DNA from 2 places in the Halomonas sp. KM072 genome. Region 1 is predicted to be linked to the other one. Evidence: predicted binding sites of a transcription regulator. Region 1 holds the regulator's gene; the other holds the start of a gene.

Region 1 (14,819 bases):
CCGTGGTTAGAAAGGTAGAGGGCATCTACTTCATGCTGCAGAGCAATTTCCGCATCTAGTGGGTGCAGTATGCCTTTCAAAATCAGTGGCATATTAGTATGGTATTTAACCCATTCTACATCTGCCCAAGAAATAGCGGGCTCTAATTGATCAGCAACGAAAGCCGCGACTCCTGAATTTCCTGAGACAGGGATACACTGATGCTTTATTTGCCCTTGCAAATAACTTTCATTTCTATATCTGTTAACGCTAAATTCATTGCGGCGGTCACGCAGTCGTGCACCCATGAGAGGAACGTCTACAGTGAGAACTAAAGCGCTGCAACCAGAATCTTGTGCTCGCTGAATAAGATCCCTGTTAATTTGACGATCTTTATACAGATAGAGTTGAAACATAACTGGTGCGTCTGACTTTTCGCATACTGTTTCCACAGGAAAATCTGACATAGTGCTTAGGATGAAGGGGACTCCATTCTGGTTCGCAGCTTTAATTGTTGCGAGTTCTCCTTCAGGGTGAACGAGTTTATGATGCGCACTCGGAGCCACAAGTATGGGAGGTGTTGGGCATTGGTTTCCAAGGATGCGAGCCAAACGAGTGGTGAATGGGTCTACTTTTTCTATTCCTCGCAGAACTCTGGAAAGAAGCTTTACACGTTCCAGTGCGCAAATATTTTCTTGCAATGATTGCTCACTTCCAGCCCCACCGTCAATAAAGTCATAAACTTCTGGAGGTAAGTGGCGTTTTGCAATCGATTGCCAATCTTCAATACACACTGGAACCATACTCGTTCCCTCGTCTAATTTAGCTGTTAATTAGATTGGATAGTTATAATAATGTGTGTTATGTGGCGTTACCGCTTTGAAGGGGGCTACGAACTGAGAATAGGTGCGCTAGCTGAGCTGTGATGTAAGTTATTTCTTAAAAAAATGTAAGTTATTTCTTAAAGCATGTAAGTTATTTCTTACATACTTGCAAAGTACGATTGATTTATAACTGTTTTATATTCATGTTGCTTTAATATTCCATGCGGCTAATTTAGATTAAATAGAGAAGTTTTATGCTCATTGTGATTAGTGTACTCCCCCTCCGATAGAGCCTCAGTAATGGTAAGAGGTACGGCATGGATAGGTGCTTGATTTTGACCCTCGGTTTGGATCTAGATGAATCACCCCCACGGTGCTGGTGGATGTCACCCCCGACATGGAGATTGCCCAGCAGGAGGTGTTTGGCCCGGTATTGATCGCCATGGCATTCGATGACGAGGCCCAGGCCGTTCGGCTTGCCAACGACACCCGGTTTGGGTTGGCCGGTGCCGTGTGGAGCCAGGACGTGGCCCGAGCGCATCGCGTGGCGGGGCAGCTGCGGGTGGGCACGGTATGGATCAATAGCTACAAGGCGATCAGCGTGATGTCGCCGTTCGGGGGCTTTGGCGACAGCGGCTTTGGCCGCTCCAGCGGTCTGGACGGCCTGCGCGAATACACGGTGCCGCAAAGCGTCTGGGTGGAAACCGCACCGGAGGCCAGCGTGGCGTTTGGCTACGGCAGCGGTGTCGGCTGATTCGATGCCGGGTCCCTGAAGGCCTGCATCCAGCGCTGCAGGTGGCGCAGCAGCAGGATGCTGGCCTTGGGCTGCTGGCGGCCCACCCGGGTGACCATGTGGGCCTGGGAGCGCTGAAACAGCGGGTCGTCTACCGGGCGTGCGACAAGGCTGCCGGTGTCCAGGTCGTGGGCGACCGCAAACGCCGGTAGCAGCGTCACCCCCATGCCGCTGCGCACGTATTGCGCCAGGATCACCATCGAGTTGGTGTTCATGGTCATACGCGGGGCGAGGCGTGCCTGTTGAAACGCCTGGTCAACCATCTGGCGCACGCCATGGGTGGTGTCCCACATGGCCATGGGCTGGGTGCTGAGCTGTGCCAGGGTGAGCGGGTGGGGCTGGTCGGCCAAGGGGTGATGCGGCGCCAGAATGGCCATCAACGGCTGCGGGCTGGAGGCCCAGAAGCGCAGCTGCGGATGGGTACGCTCGTGAAACATCAGCCCGATATGGCTTTGATCCTCGACAATCGCATCGATGATGCCGGAGGTGCCCGCGATATGGATATCCAGCTGGATGCCCGCATAGCGCTGGGTGAATTCATGCAGGGGAGAAGCCACCAGGTCGCTGACGAAGCCTTCGCCCACGGTGAGGGAAATCGTTCCGGTTTCCAGCCGCTGGTAGGCTTCGAGGGACGTGATAAAGCTCTCGTCGAGGGCGCTGCGCCGCTCGCAGTACTCCAGCAGCATCTCGCCGACGGGCGTGGGGCGTATGCCGCCGCGCTGGCGTTCCATCAGCGTTGCCCCCAGGGCTTCTTCCAGCAGGGCAATCTGTCGGCTGACGGCGGAAGGGGCAATGTTGAGCCGCGACGCAGCCCGGCGCACCGAGCCTGATTCGAGCGTCACGCGAAAGTAGGCCAATCGCTGATGAGGGATATCCATCGCCTGGTACTACCTCGCGTGACGAAAATGCGCCCAGCTTGAAGGGCTACAAGTATCTGAGCAGCTTTTGCAGCTTGTTCATGTCGGCAGAGTCGCCGACGAGGCGCACGTCACCCGCCACCATGCCATCCAGAAATGCCTGTTGCGTCGGCTTTCTGAGGATGCGCAGGGCGGCTTCCTGGTCGCGAAAGCGCAGCTCCAGGTCCAGGTCGACGGGCAGGCCTTTACCGGACGTGATGCGTTTGGGGGTCATCCGGTAGTGGCGTGCCGTGCTCAAATCTTCTGTGGCAATGCCCCAGTCCAGCCCTCGCATGCGTTCCAGCTGCTCACGAAAGCGCGGCTTGCGGCGCAGGGCGCGCTTGAGCATGAAACTCAACAGCCACAGCATCAGCGAAAGCTTCATTAGGAAACGGCGTCCTTGAGCGCTTTGCCTGGCTTGAACGCCACGTTCTTGCTGGCCGGAATCTGTAGCGGTGCGCCGGTCTGCGGGTTCTTGCCGGTACGGGCGGCGCGTTCACGTACGGTGAAGGTGCCAAAGCCAATCAGTGTGACGTCTTCGCCTTTGGCCACGCTGTTGGTGATTTCGTCCAGAATGACATTCAGGACCTGGCCTGCCTTGTCCTTGGACAGGTCAGCACTCTCGGCGATGGCAGCGGCGAGTTCAGGTTTGCGCATGAAGGAATCTCCCTTGTGAAAAACAAACGTCAATGTTGTTGGTAACCCACCCCAGCGGGGCTTCTTTAGCCTAGTCGTGAAGGCGGCGAAAATCAGCCTAGCAGGGCAGGGACAGCTCTGGAAAGCTCCACTTTCCTTCTCACGCAGCCCCCTGTCAACGCAAAACCAATCAAACGACCGTCTTTATCTTCCGCCAGCGCCGTCAAATCCTGCCCATGACCCTCCACTCGCCAGTGCTGCGGTGTGCCCACTGGCGGGTAGGCCACCACCGGGAGCAGGGGCGTTTTGACGATGATCGGCCAGGCGCCGAAGCTTACCGGGGTAGGCGAGCCGCCCAGCGTGGCCGCCAGCGCTTTGGCGCTGGCTTGCAGCGGCTGAACGTACATGGCGTTCACGCCGTCGATGCAGGCCACGTCGCCCAATGCGTACACGTTCGGCTGGCGGGTGCGAAGCAGCCGGTCCACCTCGATACCGCGGGCGCTGACCGCGAGTCCGGCGGCCTCGGCCAGCGCCGTGCGGGGCGCAAGGCCCGTGGCCAGCAGGACGATGTCCACCGTATGGCGCTCACCGCCGTCGAGCTGCAGTACCAGGTCGCGGTCGGCATTCAGGGATAGGCTGTCCAGCGTGCGCCCCAGTGCCAGTTGCATGCCTGCCGTTCGAAAGGTTTCGGCCAAGGCGTGGCCCAGCGGCTCGGGCAGCAGTCTCGGCAACGGGGTGCTCTCTGGCGCCACCAGGGTGACGTGGTGGCCGCCCGCATGGAGGTCGTTGGCGAATTCGCAGCCCACCAGGCCCGCGCCAATGATCGCCACTCGGCTGGGCTGGGCGAGCGCTGCATACAGGCGGCGGTAGTCATCCAGGTCGTTGACCGTGAAGCAGCGCCCTTTCAGCGCATCGGGTATCCGGAATGGCGTGCGCGGGGCCGCGCCGGTGGCGAGCACCAGGTGCTCGTAGCGGAGCAGGGTGCCGTTGTCCAGGCGCAGCATCTGGTGTTCCACCGTCAGTTCGACGACCTGTGTGTGGGCCATGACCTGGGCATCCAGTTCGTCGGCGAGCGCTTCTGCGCTGCGCTGCGCCAGCTTTTCGGGGCTCAACCGCTTGGCGAAGCCCGTGGACAGCAGCGGTTTGCTGTACTCTTCGCCACGGTCGGCGCTGACCAGCGCGATGGTGCGAGAATCTCCCTGGCGGCGCAGTGCCCGCGCCAGGCCAATACCGGCCATGCCAGTGCCGACAATGACCAGCTCGGCATGTGGGGATTCGCTCAAATGTGAATCGGGCATATCGTTATCCGGGGGTAAGGAACAAAAGCCTGCCGAGCCATCATGTTACACTAGCCTTCTTTCCAATTGACTGCCCTGGAGGCTCAGGTGACGCTCGTTGAGTTGCCACGCCCTGCGTTTTCGCTACCCCCCCACTGGCGGCCGGTTGCCGCTGCGCGGCCTGCCATGAGTGCGGCCTGGTGGCAATGGGTGGCCTCGACCGACTCCCTGACGGCGCGCCTGATGGCGGCCGGAGCGCCGAGCCAGTTCCGCGTACGCCTGCTGCGTCAGACCATTGGCCTGCCGTTTCAGGACGAAGCCATGGCGCTGGGCATCGCTCCACGTCGCCACGCCTGGCTACGCGAGGTGGCGCTGTGCATCGACGGCACCCCCTGGGTGGTGGCGCGATCGGTGGCACCGCTGGAGCAGCTGCAGGGCAAAGGCCTGGGGGCCTTGGGCGAGCGTTCGCTGGGCAGCTGGTTGTTTCAGCAGCCGGACCTGGTGCGCGGGCCGTTGCAGGCTACGGCGTCGCTCCCGCGCTTCACGGCGTGGGGTGCCCCCGCCAAGGGGCGTAGCCAGTGGGGGCGTCGCTCGGTGTTTCAGCACGCGGGACTGTCGCTGCTGGTTCAAGAGTATTTTTTATCGACCATGGCCGATGCGCTGAGCCTGCCCTCGCGCTAGGCTATTCTGGAGTTTCTTTCACGAGGTAAGCATGAGCATGGACCGTTCTCTATTGCGGCCAACGGGTTGGGCCCGGCTGGCAGACTTTCTTCAGCTGATGCGCCTGGATCGGCCCATTGGTACCTGGCTGCTCATGTGGCCGACGCTCTGGGCGCTGTGGGTGGCTGCAGAAGGGGTGCCGGGTCGCTCCGTGCTGATCATCTTCATTGCCGGTGTCTACGTGATGCGGGCTGCGGGCTGCGTGGTGAACGACTATGCCGACCGCCATGTGGATGGCCACGTCAAGCGTACTCGCCAGCGCCCCATGGCCACGGGACGCATCAGCGAAACCGAAGCCCAGCTGCTGTTCGTGGCGCTGGTCGCCGCTGCCTTCATTTTGGTGCTGCTGACTAACTGGTTCACCGTGCTGCTGTCGGTGGGCGGCGTGCTGCTGGCTTTCGTGTATCCGTTCATGAAGCGCTACACCCACTTCCCGCAGGTGGTGCTGGGCGCGGCCTTTTCCTGGGCCATTCCCATGGCGTTTGGCGCGGTATTGGGCCACGTGCCTCTGGAAGCCTGGCTGCTGTTCAGTGCCAACCTGCTGTGGACCGTTGCCTACGATACCCAGTACGCCATGGTCGACCGTGACGATGATCTGAAAATCGGTATCAAGTCGACCGCCGTGCTGTTTGGCCGTGCTGACCGGCTGATCATCGGAGTGCTGCAGGCAAGCGTGCTGGCCCTGCTGAGCTGGGTCGCGCTGCGCGTTGGGCTAGGGGGCTTTTTCTGGCTGGGGTTGCTGGGCATGGCGGCGACGTTCGTGTACCAGCAGTGGCTGATCGTCGGGCGCGATCGAGACCGCTGTTTTCAGGCCTTCCTGAACAACCACTGGTCGGGTCTGCTGGTCTTTGCAGGTATTGCCTTGAGCTGGTGGCCGGTAGCGGGCTAAATTGACTGGGTGTCATGGAACTGTCATCAAGTCATGGTGTTATCGTCACACGCATGTCATTGAACCTTCCTGAATAGAGCACCGTGAGGCCCTGGAATGACCGCCAAGACCGTACTGATCGTCGATGATGAGGCGCCGATCCGCGAAATGATCGCCGTGGCGCTGGAGATGGCTGACTATCGCGTGCTTGAAGCGGACAACGCCCAGGATGCCCACGCCATGGTCGTCGACCACCAGCCTGACTTGTTGCTGCTGGACTGGATGATGCCGGGCACCAGCGGCATCGAGCTGGCCCGTCGGCTGAAGCGCGAAGAAGCCACCGCCGAGCTGCCGATCATCATGCTGACGGCCAAGGGCGAAGAGGACAACAAGATCCAGGGCCTGGAAGCGGGTGCCGACGACTATATCACCAAGCCCTTTTCCCCCCGTGAGCTGGTGGCCCGCCTGAAGGCCGTGCTGCGCCGTGCCACGCCGCGTGGCGTGGAAGACCCCATCGAAATCAATGGTCTGCTGTTGGACCCGGTGAGCCACCGGGTCAGCGCCCATGGCAAGGCGCTGGAAATGGGGCCTACCGAGTATCGTCTGCTGCAGTTTTTCATGACCCATCAGGAGCGCGCCTACACGCGCAGCCAATTGCTTGACCAGGTATGGGGTGGCAACGTCTACGTGGAAGAGCGCACGGTGGACGTGCATATTCGTCGTCTTCGTAAAGCGCTGGGCGAGCCTCATCAAAATCTGATTCAAACGGTGCGCGGTACTGGGTACCGGTTCTCTGCGCGAGTGTAAGCGTGCGCCTGTGGAGCCGTGAGATCTGGCGCATCATCTGGCTGGCCCTGTTGGGCCTCTGCCTGGGATGGCTGGTGGATTACCCTGGCGCCGGGCTGGCGGCGGGGCTGCTGTTTTGTCTGGTCTATCATCTGCGCCAGTTTCGAGCGCTCTTCCTTTGGCTGACGCTTCACCCCCACGATGAGCCCCCGGCGGCGAAGGGCATGTGGGGGGAGCTGTTCGACCGCCTCTATCGCTACCAGAAAAGCCAGCGCATTACCCAAAGTCGTTTACGGGCGACGCTGGCGAGAATCCAGGAGTCCTCCGAAGCCATGCGCGATAGCGTGGTGATGCTGGACCGCCACGGCGACCTGGAGTGGTGGAACAGCGCGGCCACCGACATGCTGGGGCTGCAAACCGCCCACGATCGTGGCCAGCACATCACCAACCTGCTGCGCGACCCTCGCTTCATCAGCTACTTCAATGCCCGCGACTACAGCGAGCCGCTGACGCTGACCTCGCCGATCGACGAGCGGCGCATCCTCCAGTATCAGATCACCCTCTACGGCGATGACGAGCGGCTGGTCATGGCCCGTGATATCACGCGCTTGCATCGCCTGGAGCAGATGCGGCGTGACTTCGTCGCCAACGTCTCCCATGAACTGCGCACTCCGCTGACCGTGCTGTCGGGCTATCTGGAAACCTACGGCGACCTCAAGGAGCTGCTGCCTCCCCGCCTGGGTAAAGGGATCGTACAGATGGAGGAGCAGACGCGACGAATGCAGAATCTGGTCAACGACCTGCTGCTGCTGTCACGGCTGGAAATCGACCAGGGAGGCGATGATCACCAGACGCTGGCCGTAGGCCCCATGCTCGACAGCATTCGCCGAGACGCCCTGGCGCTCTCCAGGCAGCAGCACAGTGTGCAGGTCATTCTGGAGAGCGACGCTGGCTTGATCGGCAGCGAGCAGGAGCTGCGCAGCGCCATTTCCAATCTAGCCTTCAATGCCGTGCGCTATACCCCAGAAGGCAGTCAGATCACGTTGCGCTGGTCGGTGGCCGCCAACGGCAGCGGGTGTATCGAGGTCGAGGATGATGGCGATGGCATTGATCCGGTGCATATCCCCCGCCTGACCGAGCGCTTCTATCGAGTGGATAAAGGGCGTAGTACGGCAACAGGAGGGACGGGTCTGGGCCTGGCCATCGTGAAGCACGTGCTGCTGCGCCACGAGGCCCAGCTCAACATAGAGTCACATCCTGGCGAGGGGGCATCCTTTCGCTGTGTCTTCCCTGCCAAGCGAGTCAGCGGCTCGGCTTGAGGGCTCGATGACGCTTTGCGCTCCTCCTTATCCGCTTCCTGCACAACCCCTGTATAAGTGTGCCATATTGGCATAGAACTCTGGTCACACATCACTCATGTGTCATTTTTAACCACCTCAAAGGCGTGGTCATGACCCCCTGAGCCCATGCTTTATACCATCCTTGTTTTTTTAAATTATTGATAATAAATAATTTTTTTGATTTTTGGCATGCGTGGCACAACGTATGCAATATTCTAGGCAAGGAAGATTACCGCAGGAACTGGTAAGACATGAAGTCACTCTTCCTTAACTATGCGGTATCAACAGCGATCGAGGAGGCGGAATATGATGTCCAAGGAACTACTCAAGAAAGCTGGTATTTTAGGTGTTTCTTTTGGCCTGATGGCAAGCCCACTGGCTTTTGCAGACACCACGGATCACTCATCCATCGACCAGAATCAGGATGTAACCGTCGAAGATGAGCCCATGAACACACAGTCTGGCACAGCCGAGCCCGGCAGCTATGACACCGAAGACCTGACGACGGATCACGGCACTCAAGGCCCCGACGTCGTGGATGAGCCGGACTCCACCAACATGAGTGGTGGTGCCGAGTACACCCCAGAAGACGTAGTTGAAGAAAACAGCGGTAGTTAAGTAACAATTCTTTGCAAAGCTGGAAAAAACTCTTACGCTTAGGGTTGAGCAAACAAGGGGCAAGGATGTCCCATAGCAAGGATGCTCATCGATTCACGGATGAATCAGAAAACGGTCAAGACACTGGTCAGGGTAAATTCCAAGGTTGGAGTCCCGCAAACGGATAGGAAGCCAGCAGTCAGTATCGTTCACAAGTAAGAGTGGTCGAGACCCCGCCTAGCGGGGTCTAATTTTTTGTGCCTGCTATATGGGCGGCCCTTTGATGAGTGGCTCTGATTCAGAGCGCCGAGCCTGCCGCCTTATCCCGTGTGTCCGGTGTGCCACGATAGTGGCGGTCCCACATGAGGACGGCGCCTGCGACGGCGCCTGGAATCAGGAACAGGTTGGCCAAGGGGATCCAGGTGATGAGCATGACCAGCCCGCCATATGTCATGCTCGGCCACCAGCGCCGTGAAAGCCTGCTGCGCATGTCCTTGAACGACACTTTGTTGTTATCCATCGGGTAATCCAGATAGGTAATGGCCATGACCCAGGCAGAAAAGAGCGCCCATAAGGGAGGCGCGAAGACGTTCAAGCCGGGAATCCAACTGAACAGGAACAGCACAGCCATGCGCGGCAGGATATAGCTCAGCTTGACCAGCTCTCGTCCCACAGCGTCCAGCGCCGTTTTGACCAGCCCTCGGTCATCCAGAGGCTCACGCCCGGTGGCCTGGCGCTCTACCTGAGCCGCCAGAAACCCATAGAAAGGCGCTGCGATCAGGTGAGTCACCAGGGTGAAGCTAAAAAAGATCACCACCAGCAAGCTGATGAAGAATAGCGGCCAGATGAGCCACGACAACCACTCCAGCCAGCCAGGCACCATGGCCATGCTGCTCTCCAGCCAGCCCGAAAAACGTGTGAAGACCACGTAAACCATACCCGTATACACGAGCAGATTGACCAGAATGGGTAGAAAGACATAGCGCCTTAGCCCGGGCTGATACACCAGGCGGGTGCCTTGACCCAACGCGTTGAGTGCATTCACGCGACATTACTCCCTAAAAAACGCCCAGATGATTATCTGGGCGTATTGCAGGAGGGTTTGGCGGGCAGGTCAAGATTTTTTCATGACCTTCTGTTCCAGGGTACTGGGATCGCTGTGGCGAATATCCAGGCCTTTCACCAGGTACACCACGTATTCCGCCAGGTTGTTGGCGTGGTCGCCCACCCGTTCCAGGGCGCGCAGTACCCACATGATGCTCAGCACCGAACTGATGGAGCGCGAGTCTTCCATCATGAAGGTCATCAGCGAGCGCATGGCGCTGCCGTACTCGTCGTCTACCGATTCGTCTTCGCGAACGACCTGCATGGCCAGCTCGGTATCGAAGCGGGCGAAGGCGGTCAAGGCGTCACGCAGCATCTTGCGCACGTGCTCGCTGATATGGCGAACTTCTACCAGACCGCGAATGCCACCGCTATTTTCACTTAACAACAGCGCATTGCGGGCAATCTTGCTGGCTTCGTCGCCGATTCGCTCCAGGTCCGAGGTGGCACGGATGACCGCGAGCACCAGCCGCAGGTCCGATGCCGCCGGCTGACGGCGAGCCAGCACCCGGGTGCATTCGTCGTCGATTTGCAGCTGCAGGTCGTTGACCTGACGGTCGTTGTCGCGCACTTTTTCCGCCAGGCGGCTGTCGCCCTCCAGCAGGGCGTGCACCGCATCCTGCACCTGCTTTTCCACCAGACCGCCCATGGCCATCAGGTGGGTCTTCAGCTCTTCCAGCTCCTGGTTGAACTGGCGAGAGATGTGTTGGCTGTGTGTCTCGCTCGTGATATCCATTGAGCACTCCTGACGTATCGTCGATGGGGCCTAGGTCATGCGGCCGGTAATGTAGTTTTCGGTGCGTTGTAGACGCGGGTTGGTGAACACTTGATCCGTGGGCCCATATTCGATCAGTTCACCGTTTTGCAAAAAGGCCGTGTAGTCGGAAACCCGCGCGGCCTGCTGCATATTGTGAGTCACCAGCACCAGGGTGAGCTGGGACTTCAGGTTGCGTATCAACTCCTCGATCTTGAGGGTCGAAATAGGGTCGAGGGCCGAGGCGGGCTCGTCCAGCAGCAGGACATCCGGCTGAACGGCCAGCGTCCGGGCAATCACCAGGCGCTGCTGTTGCCCGCCGGAGAGCTGCCAGGCCGAACGGTGCAGGCGGTCCTTGACCTCATCCCACAGAGCGGCCGATGTCAGCGCCCACTCGATGATGTCGTCGCGTTTGCGTTTGGGCAGGCGCCCTTGCAGGCGCAGGCCAAAGGCCACGTTTTCGTAGATCGACATCGGGAACGGGTTGGGCGTCTGAAACACCATCCCTACCCGCCGTCTGAGTTCGGTCACGTTCATGCGTGGCGCATGAATGTCCTGCTCTTCCAGGTAGATATGGCCGTCGTGGGTCACGGATTCGTTCAAGTCGTGAAGCCGATTGATTGCCCGTAGCAGCGTGGACTTTCCGCAGCCCGAGGGGCCGATGAACGCGGTCACCCGGTGACGAGGTACGTCGAGCGTCAGGTCACGCAACGCCGGTTTCCCCGCATAAGCGAGGTTGAACTGGTGGATGCTCAGGCACCGGGCGTCGGCTGAGAAGCGCGTCACCGGCGGTTGAGCAGTGTTGGCGGATGATAACGCTAGCATTCGTTTCCTCGTTGACGCCTCAGATAATGACGCAGAAATATGGCAGTTAGATTAAGCACCAGCACAATCAGCACCAGCAGGAGTGCGGTGGCAAACACCAGGGGGATCGAGGCCTGTACGTCTTCACCGTGGAAGGCCGTATCAAATAGATGATAGCCGAGGTGCATGAACTTGCGTTCGAGATGCAGGTAGGGAAACTCGCCGTCCAGGGGCATTTGCGGAGCCAGCTTGGCGACGCCCACCAGCATCAACGGGGCCACTTCGCCAGCGGCCCGCGCCACGGCCAGAATCACCCCGGTCAGCATGGCGGGCATGGCCATGGGCAGCACGATGCGCGTGAGCATCTCCAGGCGGGTCGCCCCCAGCGCCACGGCCCCTTCACGTTGGGCATCGGGAATGCGTGCCAGGCCCTCTTCCGTAGCCACGATCACCACCGGCAGGGTCAGCAGTGCCAGGGTCAGCGATGCCCACAGCAGCCCGCCGGTACCAAAGGTCGGTGATGGCAGTTCGTCTTCGAAGAACCAGCTGTCGATGGAACCGCCGATGCCGTACACGAAAACTCCCAGCCCAAACACGCCATATACGATGGAGGGCACGCCAGCGAGGTTACGGACCCCGATACGCACCAGATGGGTCAGGCGGTTCTGGTGGGCAATTTCGTTGAGGTAGATGGCCGCCAGCACGCCAAAGGGGGTGACGATCACGGACATGAGAATCACCATCAGCAGCGTACCGAAAATGGCCGGCCATACGCCGCCCCCGGTATTGGCCGCACGCGGCCCCTCACTGAGGAACTGCCACACGCGCCCGCCCCAGGCTGCCACCTTTTGGTGCCAGGCCATGGCGTTGGGGGTTTGCAGGCGGGTGATCCCCGCCAGCGGCTGGGGCTGTACCCTGCCATTGGCTTCCAGCAACAGCTGGGCGTCGGGGCGCTGGTTTGGCGGCAGCATCAGGGCTTGGCGCACGAACTCCATGGCCGCCTGCCCTTCAAGCCGTTGGCCTTCGCTTTCGACGGCATCCAGGCGGCCAAGAAAGTCGCCCCAGGGGGTGCGCTCCAGGCGTATCAGCTCAGCGGGTGTGGTGACCTGGGCGATTTGATCGACGGCCAGCCAGCGCCAGCTGGCACCCGTGAGGTCGCGGTTGCCGGTAAAATAGAGCCGCTCCATGCCCTGGGCATGGGGTAGCGGCACCTCGCGCACCGGCTGGCCGATCACCGTTTCGCCGCTGTGCAGGGTGACCTCCTCCAGCTCGGCGGGCCAGAAGTGACCTAACCCTTTGGTGGTCAGCAGTACCAGCAAAGCGCCGAGCATGAGCAGCGAAAGGGCCACGCTACCCGCACATAGCCAGGGCCACAGCCGGTTGCCCGCCGTGTTCAGGCGAAAGCTCAGCGCTCGCCAGCCCATTAGCGTGCGCCTCCCAGCCGCTGGTAACGCCGACGCAGGCGCTGGCGCACGACTTCGGCCAGCGTATTGACCGAGAAGGTGAAGATGAACAGCGCCAGCGCCGCCAGAATCAGCAGGTGATAGGTCATGCCGCCGGGGGAGGCCTCCGGTAGCTCGATGGCAATCGACGCCGACAATGAGCGTAGCCCTTCAAAGGGGCTGGCGCTGAACAGTGCGGTGTTGCCGCTGGCCATCAGCACGATCATGGTTTCGCCCACGGCGCGGCCTGCGCCAATCATCACCGCCGAAAACACGCCAGGGCCTGCGGTGGGCAGGGCGACTTTCCACAGCGCTTGCCAGCGGCTGGCGCCCAACGCCTGGGCGCCCTCCATCAAGGTGGATGGCACGTCGGCCAGGGCGTCATCGGCCAGCGAGTAGATGCTGGGAATAATCGCAAAGCCCATGGCGATGCCGACGATCAGGGCGTTGCGAGTGGCGTAGTCGATGCCGTGGCGCTGCTCCAGCCACAGACGCAAGTCGCCCCCCAGCCAGTGGGTTTCGGCGAGCGATGCCGCCCACAGGGCCAGGGCGGTCATGCAGGCGAGCCACGGTATCAGCCACAGTGCCGCCGACGACAGCGGCAGCCGCTGGCGCCAACGGCTGCTGGCCATATGCCAAAGGGCACCTGCCAGCGCTGCGCTCAGCGGCAGCCAGGCCAGTACGAGCAGGGCGCTGGCCAAATGACGCTCTACCCACGGGGCCAGCAGCAGTCCGGCAATGAAGCCAATCACCACGCCGGGTATTGCTTCCATCAACTCCATCACGGGCTTGATGCGGCTGCGCAGGCGTGACGACATGAACAGCGCCGAATACATGGCGGCCCCTAGCGCAATGGGCGTGGCAAACAGCATGGCCGCCAGGGCAGCTTTGAGGGTGCCCCAAGCGAGCGGCGACAGCGTGGCCAGGGAGAGCGCTTCGCCAAAACCAAGCAGCGGCAGCGCTTCCCACACCAGAAAGATGCCAATGGCGAGGATCGCCAGCAAAACAGCAATGCCGCCAGCCGTAATCAGTCCGGTGGCAATACGGTCGTGAAGCAAACGTAGCGGCTGACGCGAAGCAGGTAGCCGAGGAGGAGTCATGTCGACATCATACGAAGCAGGTGCCGTGATGAAAATAAGGGTTTGTGGCCAGAATAGCTTACCCTACGCCCTGTTTGTGACAATTGGATGACAGTTTATTCATCCAACGCTTGGCTGCTGCGCAGGTGGTCGGGAAGCGCCACGAAGCCTGCCGCCTGCACGATCTGCTGCCCTTCGGCTGAAAAGACCAACTCCAGAAAGGCTTGCTCGGCCGCCGGGAGCGCTTCGCCGGGGGGCAAGTTGACGTAGAGATACAGCGTTCTGGAGAGTGGATAGGTGGCCTTTTGAATATTCGCCACGCTGGGCTCTACCGGGTTGCCTTGCTCATCGGCCAGCGCCACGGCGCGCACCATGGGCGTCAGGTGGTTGTATCCGGCATAGCCCATGGCGTTGGGCGACTCCCCCACGGCGGCAATCACCGCTGCCGCACCGGGATGTTCGCTGATATCGCGGCGAAACTGCCCGCCGCACAAGGCGCGCTGCTGGAACAGCCCCTGGGTGCCGGAGGCCAGGGTTCTGCCGTGCAGGGCAATGTGCCCGTAAGGCCAATCCGTGGAGGGCAGCAGCGCTTCCCACCGCTGCAAGGGCGCATCGGCACCACAGGCGAGGGTGGTAGAGAAGATGGCATCTAGCTGCGCCAGTGACAGGGCTTCCAGCGGGTTATGACGATGTACCACCAGCACCAGGGCATCGCGGGCGACGCTGAGTTGCAGCGGCGGGTAGCCATAACGCTGGATGAACTGCTGGCGCTCGCGTTCGGTCATGGCCCGTGACATGGGCCCGATGCGGGTGGTGCCTGCCACCAAGGCCGTGGGGGCGCTGGCCGACCCCCCCGCCTGAAATTGCAGAGTGATATCGGGGTAGCGCGCATTCAAGGCTTCACCCCAGCGCAGCATCAG
Region 2 (14,819 bases), 460 kb from region 1:
ACGCGCTCAGAAAAGGTTGCCTTATCGCCGTCATAGCAGGCTCCTGAAGATGAGATCCTGAACATCTGTGCGGCTCATGGTGTTAACACCGATGAGACGAGTAGTTGGGTATAGTCGTGCTGCGGGTCATCGAGAATCTGGTCGGTCAGACCGGCCTCTACGACCCGACCTTGCCGCATGACCATCAATCGGTGGGCCAGCAGGCGAGCAACGGCTAAGTCATGTGTCACCAGGATCACCGATAACCCAAGCTGTCGGGTCAAGGTGCGGAGCATGTCGAGAAGACGCGCTTGCACCGACACGTCGAGCCCGCCGGTGGGCTCATCCATGAATACCAAGCGAGGCTCGGTCACCAAAGTGCGGGCGATCTGCAAGCGCTGCTGCATCCCACCAGAGAAGGTACGTGGCGCATCATCGATACGTCGTGGGTCCAGTTCCACGCGGCCCATCCAGTCCTGGCTTGCGGCGCGTAAATTGCCATAGTGACGCTGCCCCAACGCCATGAGGCGTTCGCTGACATTGGCACCGGCGGAGACACCAAGACGCAGACCATCGCGGGGATTTTGATGCACTAGCCCCCACTCCATACGCAGTAGCGAGCGGCGGCGTGCCTCGCTAATGGCGTAGAGGTCAAGTGCGCCTTCGGCCCCGCCTAGCCCTGTGTGAGCAGGCTCTGTGCCAGTAAGCTCAGAAAAAGATGGCTCAGAACGGTGATAAATCACTTGGCCGTTGTCCGGTTTTTCAAGCCCTGAAAGCACTCTCAGCAAGGTCGACTTGCCCGAGCCGGACTCACCGACAATACCGAGCACTTCACCCTGGTGCAGTGTGAAATCAATCTCTTCGCACCCCTGTTTGGGGCCGTATAGACGAGTGATATTGCGTGCTTCAAGCAGTGCCGGGCGTATTAGCTGTGGGCGTTTCATGCCACCTCCCCGCGACATTGCTGGCAGTAATCCGTGTCTGAGCAGACAAACATCCGCCCGCCTTGGTCATCGGTAATGACCTCATCTAGGTAGCTGTCCGAAGCTCCACACAACGCGCATGCCTCATCCCACGACTGGATCTCGAACGGGTGATCCTCGAAATCGAGACTCTTGACCTGGGTATAGGGAGGAATCGCGTAAAGGCGCTTCTCACGCCCAGCGCCAAACAGCATAAGCGCCTCATTCATATCGAGTTTAGGGTTATCGAACTTGGGAATGGGCGAGGGATCCATCACATAGCGTTCATCCACCTTCACCGGATAGGCATAGGTAGTGGCGATATGGCCATGGCGAGCAATATCTTCGTAGAGCTTCACGTGCATCACGCCGTACTCTTCGAGAGCGTGCATCACCCGAGTTTCCTCTTCGCTCGGTTCGATAAATCTCAATGGCTCAGGAATGGGCACCTGGAACACCAGGATCTGGTGTCGAGAAAGGGGACGCTCCGGGATTCTATGGCGCGTCTGGATAACGCTAGCCGCCGCTGTGCTGGTGGTGGTTTCAACCCCCGCCACACGCTCGAAAAATGTGCGAATGCTGACGGCGTTAGTCGTGTCATCGGCGCCTTGATCGATCACTTTAAGTACATCGTCAGCGCCGAGGATACTGGCGGTAAGCTGCATCCCGCCGGTGCCCCAACCATAGGGCATCGGCATTTCGCGACCACCGAAAGGCACCTGATAGCCGGGAATCGCCACAGCCTTTAGCAGTGCGCGGCGAATCATACGTTTGGTCTGTTCGTCCAAGTAGGCAAAGTTATAGCCGCTGTAAGCTAGACCACCTTGGTCATCAACGCTGAGAGTCATACGGGGCGCTCCTGCTCTGAGGGTTCGCGGAGGTCGTGCTCCCGGCGTAGGCGGCGCAACAGCTCTAGCTCCGACTGAAAATCGACGTAGTGCGGTAACTTCAAGTGAGAAACAAAGCCCGAGGCCTCGACGTTATCGGCATGGGCAAGCACGAACTCGGCTTGCTGGGCGGGCCCTTGTACCGGTTCGCCAAGCTCTTCAGCGCGCAAGGAGCGGTCGATCAACGCCATCGCCATGGTTTTGCGCTCATTGCGACCAAAGGCCAAACCGTAGCCGCGGGTAAACTGTGGCGACTTTTCGCGGCTGCCGCCGAACTGGTTGATCATCTGGCATTCGCTGATCATGACCTCACCGATACAGAGAGGAGCATCGAAGCCTTCCACTTCGATTTCCACCTCAACGGTGCCCTGACGAATCTCGCCAGCAAAGGGGTGGTTGCGGCCATAGCCACGCTGAGTCGAGTAGCCCAGCGCCAGCAAGTAACCCTCATCGCCTCGCGCTAGCATTTGTAAACGCGTGGCTCGGTCAACGGGGAAATCGGGGGGATCCCTGGTGATGTCGTAGGGTTCGGCGCCATCGTCCAGCTCTTTTTCAATCAATCCTTCGGCATCGAGCGAATCCAGGATCTGGGGGCAAGCCTCAAGCCCTGCCTGGGCTCTTTCCGGATCAGGAATCTCCCCTTCGGCCAGCAGCATGAAATCCAGCAGTCGATGGGTGTAGTCATAGGTTGGCCCCAGCACCTGCCCGCCAGGCACATCCTTGAAGGCGGCACTGATACGCCGCTCGACATGCATGGCCTCTGTTTTGAGCGGCACGCTGTCGGCCAGCCGGGGTAACGTGGTTCGATAGGCACGCAGCAGAAACACTGCTTCGGTTAGGTCACCGCTGGCTTGCTTCAACGCCAACGCGGCAAGCTCAACGTCCATCAGTGAGGCCTCTGCCATGACGCGATCCACCGCAAGCCCCAACTGGTCACGAATCTGTTCGGTCTGCAGTTCAGGCTGGTGTCGGTCGCCTCGACGGCGGTCCGCCATCCAGCGGTGGGCGTTCGCAATGGCCTGCTCGCCTCCTTTAACGGCAACGTACATCAGACGCGCTCCTTGGCTGGATGAGTAAGGGGAGTGGGTGATGCACCCTCCAACGGCTTCTGGATACGAGTGCTACGGGGAATGGCCGTTAGGGAAGATCCCGAGGTAAGAATCGTGTCGAGACCCAGTGGAAAGCTTGCGCGGTTGAGCGCTAGGCGGTGCATTAGCGCCTCGGCCGTGTCATCGAGTTCAAGCACTCGCTGGTTTAAAATGCCGGGTCCGCTTAATTGCCAACATGTCTTGCCGCGGCGGCTGGCATCACTACGCCCTTCCGCCAAGGACTCCAGCACCACGATGAGCGTGGTACTCCGGTCAGGGTAGATATCGCTGCCTTCAGAAAAGCGCGGCATTGCCTGACAGGTCGATGGCACCACAAGCGCAAAATCAGCCTCTTCCGCGCGACTCACAATGCGTGCCCCGGTATGGAAAGCGACCGCCTCAGCTAAACCATCACGGTTTAGCTCGTCAGCAATCCATACCCGTGTATCCAGGTCACACAGTACCAGTAGCACTGCCCAGGCAGCGGGCGACATCGCAACGTTTTGCGGTAGCGGTGCCAGGTCCACCTCAGCAAAGGTGCCAGGTTCGGCCATACTGCTTAATACTTGTCGGAACAGCTGCTGGCTGTGGTGAACCGCTTCCTTCAATGCTGGCCATTGATGCGGCTTGGGCACATGAGGTGATTGTTCCGACGAGAGCTCCATCGTGATGTCGTGCATATCTACTCCCCTCGCACCATTGTGAAAAAATCGACCCGCGTTGCCGCAGCAAGCTGGGAGCGCTCAGCGCGTTCGTCCGCTAGCGCCTGAGTCAGTGGCTCAATCAGCTCCGCATCGATGCGTCGCGCCCAGTGCGCTTTGTGGGCGCAAGCGTCGATCAAGGCGATTAACTCCGCGTGTTCACGGCTCCGCCCCGCGACCCACCCATGGCCGATGTCGCCACCATCGGGCGCGTTTTCATCGAGCACCACGCTGACACGGGTCAGGGTCATCTCGCCCAGGTTAAAAGCATTGCCCGTCCCGCCTATACGGCCACGCACCATGACCATCCCGGTTTCAGGCCCGCGTACGCAGCGATGAGTCGCCTTGATACCAAGCTTCAGCCAGCCTTCATTGAGGCGCTCTATAGGTGTCAGCGCGAGAATGCGGTGACGCTGTTCAGGAGTCATCATTGTTCCTCGTCGTTGTCAGATCGGTGAAGGCCGACCCTGAGTTAGCGCTCATTAGGAAAATCGAAGTGGTAGGCGACACGGTCGGCCCGGGCGCGACTGACGGAAATTTCCACCAAGCGCCGTGATTCATCGACGTTGTCGCTGGTCAGAATCAATAGCGGCGCAAGCTGAGGGCACTGCAGTAAGCGGCTATCGTCACGATCCGCCTGAACTGCATCCAGGCGCACTGCGGCGCGGGAGAGTCGCAGACCATAGTGCTGGTCAAGCACTGCGCGGGTAGAGCCACCGCGATAACGCTCACACCAGTCGGGCACTCGAGAGGCATCGAACCAATGACGCAAATGAAGCAGCGGCGCACCATCCACAAGCCGCAACGTATCCACGCATAACAGACACTCACCCTCAGCCAGTTCAAAGCGCTGAGCGATAGCTTCTGGCGGATGCAAAAGCCCTTGATCTAAACAGCGTGTTTCGGTGTTAAGCCCTAATTCCGCCAGGTTGTGGGTGACCTTGCTACCGGCGCTCACCATGTAATCCAGCCGTCGATCTACCACTTGTGTGCCCCACCCTTGATGGCGCGTCACCATGCCGGCCGCGACCAGTTCATCCAGCGCACGGCGAACCGTATGGCGATTTACCTCAAAGCGTTTGGCCAATGCCAGTTCGCTTGGTAGTTGGTCACCGGCGCTATGGTCGCTACGAATTTCCTGGGCCAGAATCGTAGCCAATTGGCGATAGCGCGGCTCGCTCGCTTCCTGACGGTGGTGCTGTATCAGTTGTCTAGACATTTATACTCCTGACAAATAGACGCTGGGTTACCCCTCGCACCCCGATAAGGGAGACCATGGCGAGGTTTTCCAACCTAAATGAAGCGCTTCCGTAAACGCTGGGAGGCAACATCAAGCAACGTGACAGCGACGATGATGACCAGCATGATGGTGGCGGTTTCAGCGAACTGAAATCCGCGCATGGTTTCCCACAGCGCTACCCCAATGCCGCCGCCGCCCACCATGCCAAGTACGGTTGCAGAACGAATATTCGACTCGAAGCGGTAAAGGCTGACCGATATCCATAGCGGCAGTACCTGAGGGATCAGTCCAAACGTGATCTCCTCGATACGCCCTGCTCCTGTCACGCGAATCCCTTCCATTGGGCCCGCATCGCTGGCTTCCACTGCTTCTGAAAACAGCTTCGCCAGCACACCCGTTGTGTGTACAAACAGTGCCAGCGTGCCGGCAAAAGGCCCCAGCCCCACAGCCACCACGAACAGCATGGCAAAGACCAGTTCATTGATGGCACGGCACGCGTCCATGAGGCGACGCATCGGTTGGTAAACCCACCAGGGCACCAAGTTTTCGGAAGAGAGCAGGCTGCAGGGCACCGCAACAATGATGGCCAGCAATGTGCCCCAAATAGCGATTTGGATCGTTATCAACATTTGATTGATGTAATGACCCAGATTGCCGAACGCGGGGGGAAAGAAATCCCCAGCCAATGTGGCCATGTTGTCAGCATTCGTCACCAGCAAGCTGGGGCGCATTTCGGCACCCTGCCAGGACCAGGCCAGCACACCCAGTAACACACCCCAGGCGATTAGCGAAAACCAGCTGCGTCGGCGCTGCAGCGGTGCTGTCATTTGAGAAGCGTGAGTATTCATGGTCTCTCCGGGCTGGGGGATCGGCCAGCGATCCCCCGCCGTGGATAATCAATTAGGTGCTTGAGCGTTATTCGGCGTTGGCCACAGAGGGAGCGTCCGATTCAGCCTCTTCCATTTCCTTGAGGCGTTGATTGAGCGCATCCAGCTGTTCATCTAACGCCGCTAGCTGCGCTTCACGATCAGTGTCAGAGAGACTCTGGTCATTGGCGATATCAGCACGCTGACTAAACAACGCAAGTTGACGAACCGGTAAGAGGCTATCGTTGCTGGAAGGAGCAAAATGACTCCACTGCAGTGGGGCTAAAATCTCCTTCTGTTCTTCGCTTTCGCCATAATTGAAGAAGAAGTCGCGCAAGTTCTCTTTGGTCTCCTCGGGCAGGTTGCTGCGCCATACGAGGGGATCAGAAGGGATCAGCGGAGATGTCCACACCACGCGAAGTTGTTCCGCTTTATCAGGTGCGGTGATCTCCAGGCGCGCCATACTCTCGGTATTGAAGGTCGCCACATCGACCTGTCGGTTGGCGACCGAAAGCGCGTTCGTTTCATGGTTGGAGTTCAAGGTGCGCTTAAAGGCAGAAGAAGCATCCACGTCATTCTGGGCAAACACGTAGTAACCGGGCACCAAGTAACCAGACGTTGAATTGGGATCGCCGTTACCAAAGACGAGATCAGATGCGTTAGCCAATACGTCTTCGATGCTGTGCAGGTCGCTATCCTCATGCACAATCATCAAGCTCCAATACCCTGGCTCACCACTCTCAGGGATCGTCTGGGCAAACACCTCGCCACCCGCACGATCGACGGCTTCCATCGCCGATTTGTTGCCGTACCAGGCGAGATCGATCTGATCGAAGCGCATTGCCTGAATCACCGCGGCGTAATCGGTCGCAAAGAAGGGCTCAACTTCTACCCCAAGGCTCTGTGACATATCATCCAGAAACGGCTGCCACATAGGTTGCTGGTTCTGGCTCGATTCGGTAGAAATAATGCCAAACTTGAGCGTTTCGGCGGCGAACAGCTGAGCGCTAGCCACCAGACCAATTCCCGCCATCAGCGGCAGAACCAAACGGCGATATTTAAACGTCATGGGTGTCTCTCCAGAGTAATAGGGTTATCAATGGCAAGTTTCATACGTGATCGGCACAGGTATCAGCCCAGCACCGGCGTTACGACGGTATGTGGCCTTCTATCTCTGCGATCACTGGACAGCGCTTCGCCGTTTGAGGCTTCGCTTGCGCGGAGCTCATCAAGATCGGCATTTTCGTAAAGCGCTTGTAGGCGTTCATCGGTGAGTTCGTTAATGGGGCCATCGAAGTACAAGCGGCCATCCTTGAGCGCAACGGCACGGTGGCAATAGCGACGCGCTACATCGACCTGGTGCAGGGTGACGACGACAGTGCGGCCATCTTCAGCGTGGATGCGGCTGAGAATTTCCATGACCTCGCGGGCACTACGCGGGTCGAGAGAAGCAATGGGTTCATCCGCCAGGATCAGTTCGGCGTCCTGCATGAGTACCCGGGCAATGGCTACCCGCTGCATTTGTCCACCCGAAAGCGTATTGGCGCGCTGGTCAATGAGCTCTTCCAGCCCTACTCGGGCTAAGCAAGCACGCGCACGCTGGCGCTCCTGCTCGGTAAAGCGGCCAAAGAGAGCTCTTAGCCGCGACATGCTACCCAACTGCCCAACCAACACATTGGTCAGTACGCTGAGACGCCCTACCAAATTGAACTGCTGAAAGATATAACCGGTGCGGCAGCGCTCGATGCGAGCGGCTCTGCGCAAATGCCCGCTCGCCTGCACTTCACGACCCATCAGCGACACACGGCCACCCTGATGACGGTTTCCGCAGGTCAGACCGACCAAATGGCGTAGTAACGTGGACTTGCCTGAGCCGGATGGCCCAATCAGCGCAACCATCTCGCCTTTTGCAACGCGAAAGCTGACGTCGTTTAGCACCTGACGGTGTCCAAACGACTTGTTTAAGCCTTCAGCGTTAATAGTAGGAATAGACATGACGCTTCTCCTTTAGGAATAGCGCCATTCTGGTGGAAGCAGATGAACACCAGTTGTCTAGACAATGTCATTTTGATGATAATTTCAGCTCCGTTATAGCCTCCTCTAGTAAGCGTTCATTCCACGACGTTCTGCCGCCTCGCTAAAATTCGCCCTACAGTAACCTCACATTTTCCAACACGAGGTTACCCCCATGAGAAAGCACCGCACACCCGAACAGTGGCAGACCCTGGTTGATCAGCAGCGTGACAGCGGCCTCTCGGCTTCGCAATTTTGCAAACAAGGGAACATTGGTTACGCCAGTTTCTGCAATTGGCGCAAGCGTCTGTCCGATCCGTCGACCAATGATTCGACTGGATCCGGTGAAGCCGGTTTTCTGGATCTCTCGTCGTTGATGGGCAACTCCCCATCCTCCGGCCCAGGCTGGCACATTGTGCTCAGCCTGGGCAACGGCGTTGAACTCCGGCTGAGCCAGCACGGATGATCGGACTCGATAGCCAGGCCCGCATCTGGCTGTGCACCGAGCCCACCGACATGCGCAAATCGTTCCGGGGCCTGAGTGCCCTGGTTCGGAATCAGTTGAAGCACGACCCGCTCAGCGGCCAGTATTTCGTCTTCGTTAATCGGCGCAAGACTCAGATGAAGATGCTGTATTTTACGACCACCGGTTACTGCCTGTGGGCCAAGCGCCTGGAACAAGGGCAGTTCCGGGTGCCGTTATCCGCCTCCGGTCAGCGCCCCCTGACATTGACGGATCTGCAACTGCTGATCGATGGCATCGAGGTGCAGAAATACCGCCAGTTCAAGCGTTTTCGAGGGGTATAGAAGACGGACTTCCGGTATAATATGGGCCATGAATTCAACGGCTTCCGCATCCCAGTCCAACGCACCTTCCTACTCGGCCCTGGCCGAGGAGAATGCCCTGTTGCGGGAGCAGTTGGGCGCTCAGGCCGAAGCCATTCGTCAGTTGACCCATCAACTGGACTGGTTCAAGAAGCAGCTGTTCGGCCCCAAATCCGAGAAGCAGGTGTTTGACCTGCCTGGGCAGGATAGCCTGTTCGCGTCGGATGACGCCCCGGTTCCGGTGCAGCCGCCGAAAAATGAGAAGCGCACGGTTAAAGCCTATCAGCGTGGCACCGCCAAGAAACAGCGGGACGACGACTGCCTGAACGACACCGGCCTGCGCTTTACTGCCGATGTGCCGGTAGAAGTGGTTGAGCACCTGCCACCGGAGCTGACCGGCCTGGAGGCCGATCAGTACGAAGTGATTGGCAGCAAGACTACCTTCCGGCTGGCCCAGCGGGCCTCCAGTTATGTGGTGCTCAAGTGCGAACGCCCGGTGTTCCGGCGTAAGGGCAGCGACAAGCCCATTACCACGCCAGCCCCGTTCAACGTACTGGATAACAGCCTGGCCGATGTCAGCCTGCTGGCCGGGCTGCTGGTCGACAAGTTCCAGTTCCACTTGCCGCTGTATCGTCAGCACCAACGCATCCGGCAAGCCGGCGTCACCGTCAGTCGCAGCACCCTGACCAACCTGGTCAAGCGGGCCATCGACCTGCTGCGACCCATCGTGGATGCCCAGACCGACAACGTGTTGCGCAGCCGGGTGCTGGCGATGGATGAAACGCCCATCAAAGCCGGCCACCAGGGGCGCGCAGGCCCGCAAAAAGGCAAGATGAAAACTGGCTGGTTCTGGCCGCTGTACGGCGATGCCGACGAGGTGGTGTTCACCTACTCGAACAGCCGTGGTCGCGCCCACATTGAACAGGTACTCAGCGAATCGTTCAGCGGCACCCTGATCAGTGACGGCTATGCGGCCTATGCCCGTTATGCCGCGGCCCAGGAGAACGTCACCCATGCCCAATGTTGGGTGCATGGTCGCCGCTATTTTATCGAAGCACAGAAAGATCATCCTGAGACCGTCACCGAGGCCCTGCAACGGATCGCGATGCTGTATCGGAATGAAGAGGCCATCAAAGCTCAGGGGCTAACTGGCGAGAAGAAACGCCAGTACCGGTTGGATCACTCGAAGCCGGTGGTCAGCGACTTCTTCCAGTGGTGCCGGGATCAGTTGGCACAAGGCGGCCTCGTGCCCAGCGACCCACTGACCAAGGCCCTGAACTACGTTCTCAGCCGGGAAGCCAGCCTGACCGTGTTCCTGGAAAACCCGGACGTGCAGCCAGACACCAACCACCTGGAACGGGCTTTGCGGCCCATTCCCATGGGCAAGAAAAACTGGATGTTCTGCTGGACTGAACTGGGCGCGGAACACCTGGGTATCATCCAGAGCCTGATCAGCACCTGCAAGCTGCACGATATTAACCCCTACACTTACCTGGTGGACGTACTGCAACGCATCAGCCAGCACCCGGCCCTTGAAGTCAGCGACCTGACGCCCCGACTCTGGAAAATCCGGTTCGCCGAGAATCCACTACGGGCGCTGATCGATCCACGTCATCCTGATCGCCAGAACCCACAGCCGGAGGCCACCGTTCATGCGCATTGAAGACATGAGCATCGACCAGTTGCTGGAACTGAACCAGTACATCTGCCAGCGCATTGATGAACTGCAAGAACAGGAAACCCTGCAAGCCTTGAGTCGGTTGCGGGTTGGTCTGAAAGTGACCTTCGAAGGTCGAGAAGGACCGGTGCTTGGGATCGTCACCAAGATCAACCGCAAGAGTGTGATCGTGCTGGGGGAGGATGGCAGGAAGCAATACAAGGTCTCGCCGGAGTTATTAAGGCCCCTCCGTGACGTGAAGTAGGTCAACTACGTCTTGGAATGAACGCTTACTTACATGCAGAATTTCTTGGATCATTATGGGTGCCATGCTGAGAAAAAAAGAGGAGCATTATTCATCAACTTCAGACTTCTGTCCTCTACTGGCCACTGTTTTTTCGTAGCCAAAAAGTACACCTTCCCTTAAAGGTGCATTAAGGGAAGGTGTACTTTTTCCAGGCACCAACAACACCAAAAAAAACCAAGCCACTGATTTATTTGAAAAAATACCAAACTAACGAGAAGCGCATCCCTCTTTCCCCAGCGGTAAGGAACAAGCAGTAGAGACCGCCGCTTTAGCGGCGGAGTGTCTGCTGCGCCAGTTCCGGCACCGCAGGGGAAAGAGGGGTGAGGCAAAGAGAAACCAAAGTTGTCAGCCAGCTTGGGGGTGGCCAAAAAAGTACACCTGCCCTTAGAACTCCATAAGGGCAGGTGTACTTTTCCGCAAACACTGCTAACCCTCTACCCACAGAACAGCACTGGCTTCACCTTCCCTGAGCAAGGAGTCGCTTGATACTCTCCACACACAACCAGGGTGGGTGGATGCAGGCAAGGCCAATAACCTGTAGATATCCCCATATCCATTCCTCAGTTGAGGAGGACGAACTGCTAGAACCAAGAGTATAGGGCTGCGTTGCTGGTACTAGATGCCTGGTACGCCTGGTTCATTTCTTTGATATTGCTGCTTGGTTCCACAGCTGGATAGGATATTTCATCCCCCCCCTTTCTGGCTGAGGCCCTCAACATGACGACCCTTCTTGACCGCCGTGAGCTTTCAGACGTAGACGCCTTATGCACTCGCCTCGATAGTTTTTTGATGGCCCGGTTTGGCTATAAAACCTCATGCGCCTTCTGCTCCAGCCTCAACACCAACATCACCGCCAAGCGTAAAAAATTCGACCTTTACATCAGAGTTTTTGAACATGAGGATAAGTTTTGGGGAGGCAGAGCCCTGATCCTTGCCCGTATTGATTTCGATAAAACTCGACAAGGCCATGGCACCGCACTACTGAAACTGCTTGTCGATTTCGCCCAGAAGTATCGCTACGATGTCATTGGGATCGAGCAAGGCAAGACCTCATCGATCCAAGGGTTTGCAAATAGGCATGGTTTCCAAACGGTGGATGATGGGAGCAATTTTACCGCGAGCGTTTCAAACCTAGCGGCTGAGCTCTGAGGTCAGCCATTTTGTCATCGTTACAGTGACGACCTGTCACCTTGACGATGACAATACAATTTCCTCGCCAGGTGCTGCCGTTATATATGGCAGTGCTACTCAAATCCTCGCACCACCCAACGCAACACCCAGCCTAAACCAATGGCTAGCATCCCTAGAAAAAGCAATCCTTCGCTTCCAGCAAATAGGCCCATGAGGCCTATGACCAGACCAACGACTAACCACAACCGAATCCATCCTTTTTTTTCAACTAGGTCTTTTAACTGGTCAAGCATGCTCGTAGCTTCCCTTATTGGCACATCGTGTAAGTGCCGACGCGGTTACAGATGACCGGCCGGTTCTGGTTGATCTGATTGATCTGGTTCTGGAGAGCCTGGCGGTTCTGATCGACTTGGGCGTTGTGCATGTCGATTTGTTGTTTTCGTCCTGCTATGGACGAAGCCAGACTGTTACAGTGTCCCCTATGAACACGAGGCGTATCACGATAAACCGCATTAATGAGGGCATTCATGCGCCCCACATTGTAGCTATAGTCCGTAAACGCCCCATTGGCGTACCTTTCTCCTAATGCACTGATTTCGGGGGAAAGATGGCCTTGCTCAATACACCGCTGGAGCTTTACCCAGGATTCGGCCATAGGCCGATAGCTTGTTTCTGGTAGTTCAGGAGCCTGTCGCGGACTACTAGCACACCCTGTTATTAACCCGGCATCCAAATAGCTATGCTATAATGCCGGCATGAACAGAGAAGATGCTCGCACACTCCATCCCGCCGCTCAGGAAGAAAAGCGAAAACTTGCGGTTCGCCTTTCCAAGCGTGGGATGAAGAACAAAGAGATCGCCAAGGAGGTTGGCGTTCACCCCCTCACCGTCGGCCGGTGGCTTACGAAATACCGTGAAGGCGGTCTAAAGGCCTTGCTCGCCCAGGTTCGTGGGCGAAGAGAGGGCTCTGGCCGCCAGCTCACCCCTGATGAAGAAAGTCGACTCCAGGCCATGTTGGTCGACAAGACACCTGACCAGTTGAAGCTTCAGTATGCCCTGTGGACACGCAAGGCCGTACAGGAGTTGATCAAGCTGGAAACCGGGAAGTGGGTGCCAATTCGCACCATTGGCGAATATCTGAAACGCTGGGGGTTCACTGTTCAGAAGCCCAAGAAGCAGGCCTATGAGCAGCGTCCAGCCGAAGTAAAGCGCTGGCTGGAGGAGGACTACCCAACCATTCATGCCCGAGCCAAGGCCGAAGATGCCGAGATTTACTGGGGCGATGAGACCGGGTTGCGTAGCGATAGCCAGCATGTGCGTGGCTACTCACCTCAAGGCGTCACCCCCATCCTCCGGCTCAATGCGAGAAGAGCGACGATCAATCTCATTTCCGCCGTCACTAACCAGGGCAAGGTACGGTTCCGGTTTTTCGACGGCACCATGAATGCGCAAATTCTGATCGACTTCATGAAGCGCTTGATTCGTGATGCCAAGCGGAAGGTCTTCCTGATCCTGGACAACCTCAAGGTCCATCACGCCAAGATCGTCAAGGCCTGGCTGGCGGAGCATCGGGATGAGATTGAAGTGTTCTACCTTCCACCCTACTCGCCGGAATTGAACCCCGATGAGTATCTGAACTGCGACCTCAAAGCCGGCGTGCATAGCGGTACTCCGGCGCGCAGCAGAGACCAGCTGAAGAGGAAGGCGATGTCTCACCTTCGGAAGCTTCAGAAGCTCCCGAGGCGAGTCGCGAAATACTTCAAAGCCCCGTCAATTCGATACGCCGCATCATAGCTATTTTATTGCCGGGTTAATAATACCACCATCCCCAACAGCACGATCCACCGTCCCATAGTATTCTCCTTAAGAGGGTGAGAAATCATATTCTCATAATCTAATTTAACCTAGAAAAATTTCGTAGCATTGGACTAATTGCCAGGTACAGGTTGGTGCTCATGACAGTCCCAAAACAGTGGGTTGGGTACCGAAGCCATCGTTGCATTGAGCCGTCGCCTTCTCATTTCCTGGTGGGTCAGGCACTATTTCGCCCTAATGACACCTTCAGATGTATGACAGGGATGCCCCCATGAGCCTGACCGATACCCAACTGCGTGAGTTAATTCTTTCAAGCGTTCCACAGGACGGCTCTACCGTAGGTAACGTCAAGTTACTGGGCTTGATTACTCATCAAGACAGCAGCATCGATAGAAGCGCCTTTGAGCGTGTACGCGACGCCCTGGTGGAGGAAGGCGCGCTGGGTAAAGGACGTGGTCGAGGGGGATCAGTTTTCTTGGTTCAATCATCAGAGGCTGCCAACAAAGAACCCGACCTCACCCTGCAAATGCAGGAGGTGCCTGCTGAACCGCCACTGGCATCAGCACCCACCAGGAAAGCTCCTACCAGCAAAGCCCGTCAGAAGAAGGCCGACCAAGCTCAGGTGCTTTCCTACCGCCACGATGAAAAGCGCAAGAACAACCCGCACGTGGGTATGGTGGATACCGCCAGCGATGGTGTGGAAGAACGAACCACTTGGGCGTATGACCCCCACTTAGACCCTGAGCTACAGTTTGACTCCTCCGCTAGCCGTGCCCAGGTAGAAACGCTGATTGATGATGCTTTAGCGTCTGGTGATCAAGAGCAGATGCGGGCAGCGTTAGAAGAGCTAAAGCGCTTGCAGTCGCCGTACCTTCAGTGGGCAGGCAAAGCTGAACGAACCAGTTTTGACGTGGATACGGTTTCTCTGCACGTGCACGAGCGGATCGACCCAGCGACTATTTTAGGTGAAGTTCAAAAGCGTATGAAAGCCAGCCAGAAAAGCGGCAGTGCCTTTCAGCCGGATATTTTCCATGCGCCGTTTGAAAACCTGCCCCTGCGTGAAGCTATCGACTTCTATAAGCATGAACGTGACTGGGCCAACCGCCTAATCGCGGGTGACTCCCTACTGGTCATGAACTCCATGCTGCAGAAAGAAGGCATGGCGGGGCAGGTTCAGATGATCTACATCGACCCACCCTATGGCATCAAATACGGCTCCAACTTTCAGCCGTTCACCCACAAGCGGGATGTGAAGGATCGTAAGGATGAGGACCTGACCCAAGAGCCGGAGATGATCAAAGCGTTCCGGGATACCTGGGAGCTGGGCATTCACTCCTACCTCACCTACC

What was found. The regulator PhoB, encoded in region 1, activates phosphate uptake and scavenging genes when phosphate is short. The targets are predictions, from matches to a motif close to TGTCATANNNNTGTCANA.
Region 2: the regulator PhoB is predicted to act here: its motif matches at 7,782-7,799, upstream of phnC (phosphonate ABC transporter ATP-binding protein).

Annotation. Positions count from the first base shown of each region.
Region 1 is NZ_CP136132.1:3,195,056-3,209,874, reverse strand. Features, by position in the region: gene RVM26_RS15200 (alpha-hydroxy acid oxidase) at 1-782, opposite strand, end outside; gene RVM26_RS15195 (aldehyde dehydrogenase family protein) at 1,177-1,557, shown strand; gene RVM26_RS15190 (LysR family transcriptional regulator) at 1,536-2,474, opposite strand; gene RVM26_RS15185 (hypothetical protein) at 2,521-2,877, opposite strand; gene RVM26_RS15180 (HU family DNA-binding protein) at 2,877-3,149, opposite strand; gene RVM26_RS15175 (NAD(P)/FAD-dependent oxidoreductase) at 3,242-4,426, opposite strand; gene RVM26_RS15170 (chorismate--pyruvate lyase family protein) at 4,514-5,086, shown strand; gene ubiA (4-hydroxybenzoate octaprenyltransferase) at 5,124-6,014, shown strand; gene phoB (phosphate regulon transcriptional regulator PhoB) at 6,111-6,800, shown strand; gene phoR (phosphate regulon sensor histidine kinase PhoR) at 6,803-8,098, shown strand; gene RVM26_RS15150 (hypothetical protein) at 8,426-8,737, shown strand; gene cysZ (sulfate transporter CysZ) at 9,015-9,761, opposite strand; gene phoU (phosphate signaling complex protein PhoU) at 9,831-10,556, opposite strand; gene pstB (phosphate ABC transporter ATP-binding protein PstB) at 10,587-11,399, opposite strand; gene pstA (PstA family ABC transporter permease) at 11,393-12,802, opposite strand; gene RVM26_RS15125 (ABC transporter permease family protein) at 12,802-13,920, opposite strand; gene RVM26_RS15120 (PstS family phosphate ABC transporter substrate-binding protein) at 14,016-14,819, opposite strand, start outside.
Region 2 is NZ_CP136132.1:3,655,123-3,669,941, reverse strand. Features, by position in the region: gene phnL (phosphonate C-P lyase system protein PhnL) at 1-34, opposite strand, end outside; gene RVM26_RS17460 (phosphonate C-P lyase system protein PhnK) at 75-923, opposite strand; gene RVM26_RS17455 (alpha-D-ribose 1-methylphosphonate 5-phosphate C-P-lyase PhnJ) at 920-1,789, opposite strand; gene RVM26_RS17450 (carbon-phosphorus lyase complex subunit) at 1,786-2,877, opposite strand; gene phnH (phosphonate C-P lyase system protein PhnH) at 2,877-3,596, opposite strand; gene phnG (phosphonate C-P lyase system protein PhnG) at 3,599-4,048, opposite strand; gene phnF (GntR family transcriptional regulator) at 4,090-4,836, opposite strand; gene phnE (PhnE/PtxC family ABC transporter permease) at 4,911-5,705, opposite strand; gene phnD (type 2 periplasmic-binding domain-containing protein) at 5,773-6,792, opposite strand; gene phnC (phosphonate ABC transporter ATP-binding protein) at 6,855-7,718, opposite strand; gene tnpA (IS66 family insertion sequence element accessory protein TnpA) at 7,912-8,202, shown strand; gene tnpB (IS66 family insertion sequence element accessory protein TnpB) at 8,199-8,543, shown strand; gene tnpC (IS66 family transposase) at 8,572-10,224, shown strand; gene RVM26_RS17400 (hypothetical protein) at 10,214-10,483, shown strand; gene RVM26_RS17395 (GNAT family N-acetyltransferase) at 11,243-11,674, shown strand; gene RVM26_RS17390 (hypothetical protein) at 11,770-11,949, opposite strand; gene RVM26_RS17385 (hypothetical protein) at 11,964-12,311, opposite strand; gene RVM26_RS17380 (IS630 family transposase) at 12,412-13,449, shown strand; gene RVM26_RS17375 (site-specific DNA-methyltransferase) at 13,742-14,819, shown strand, end outside.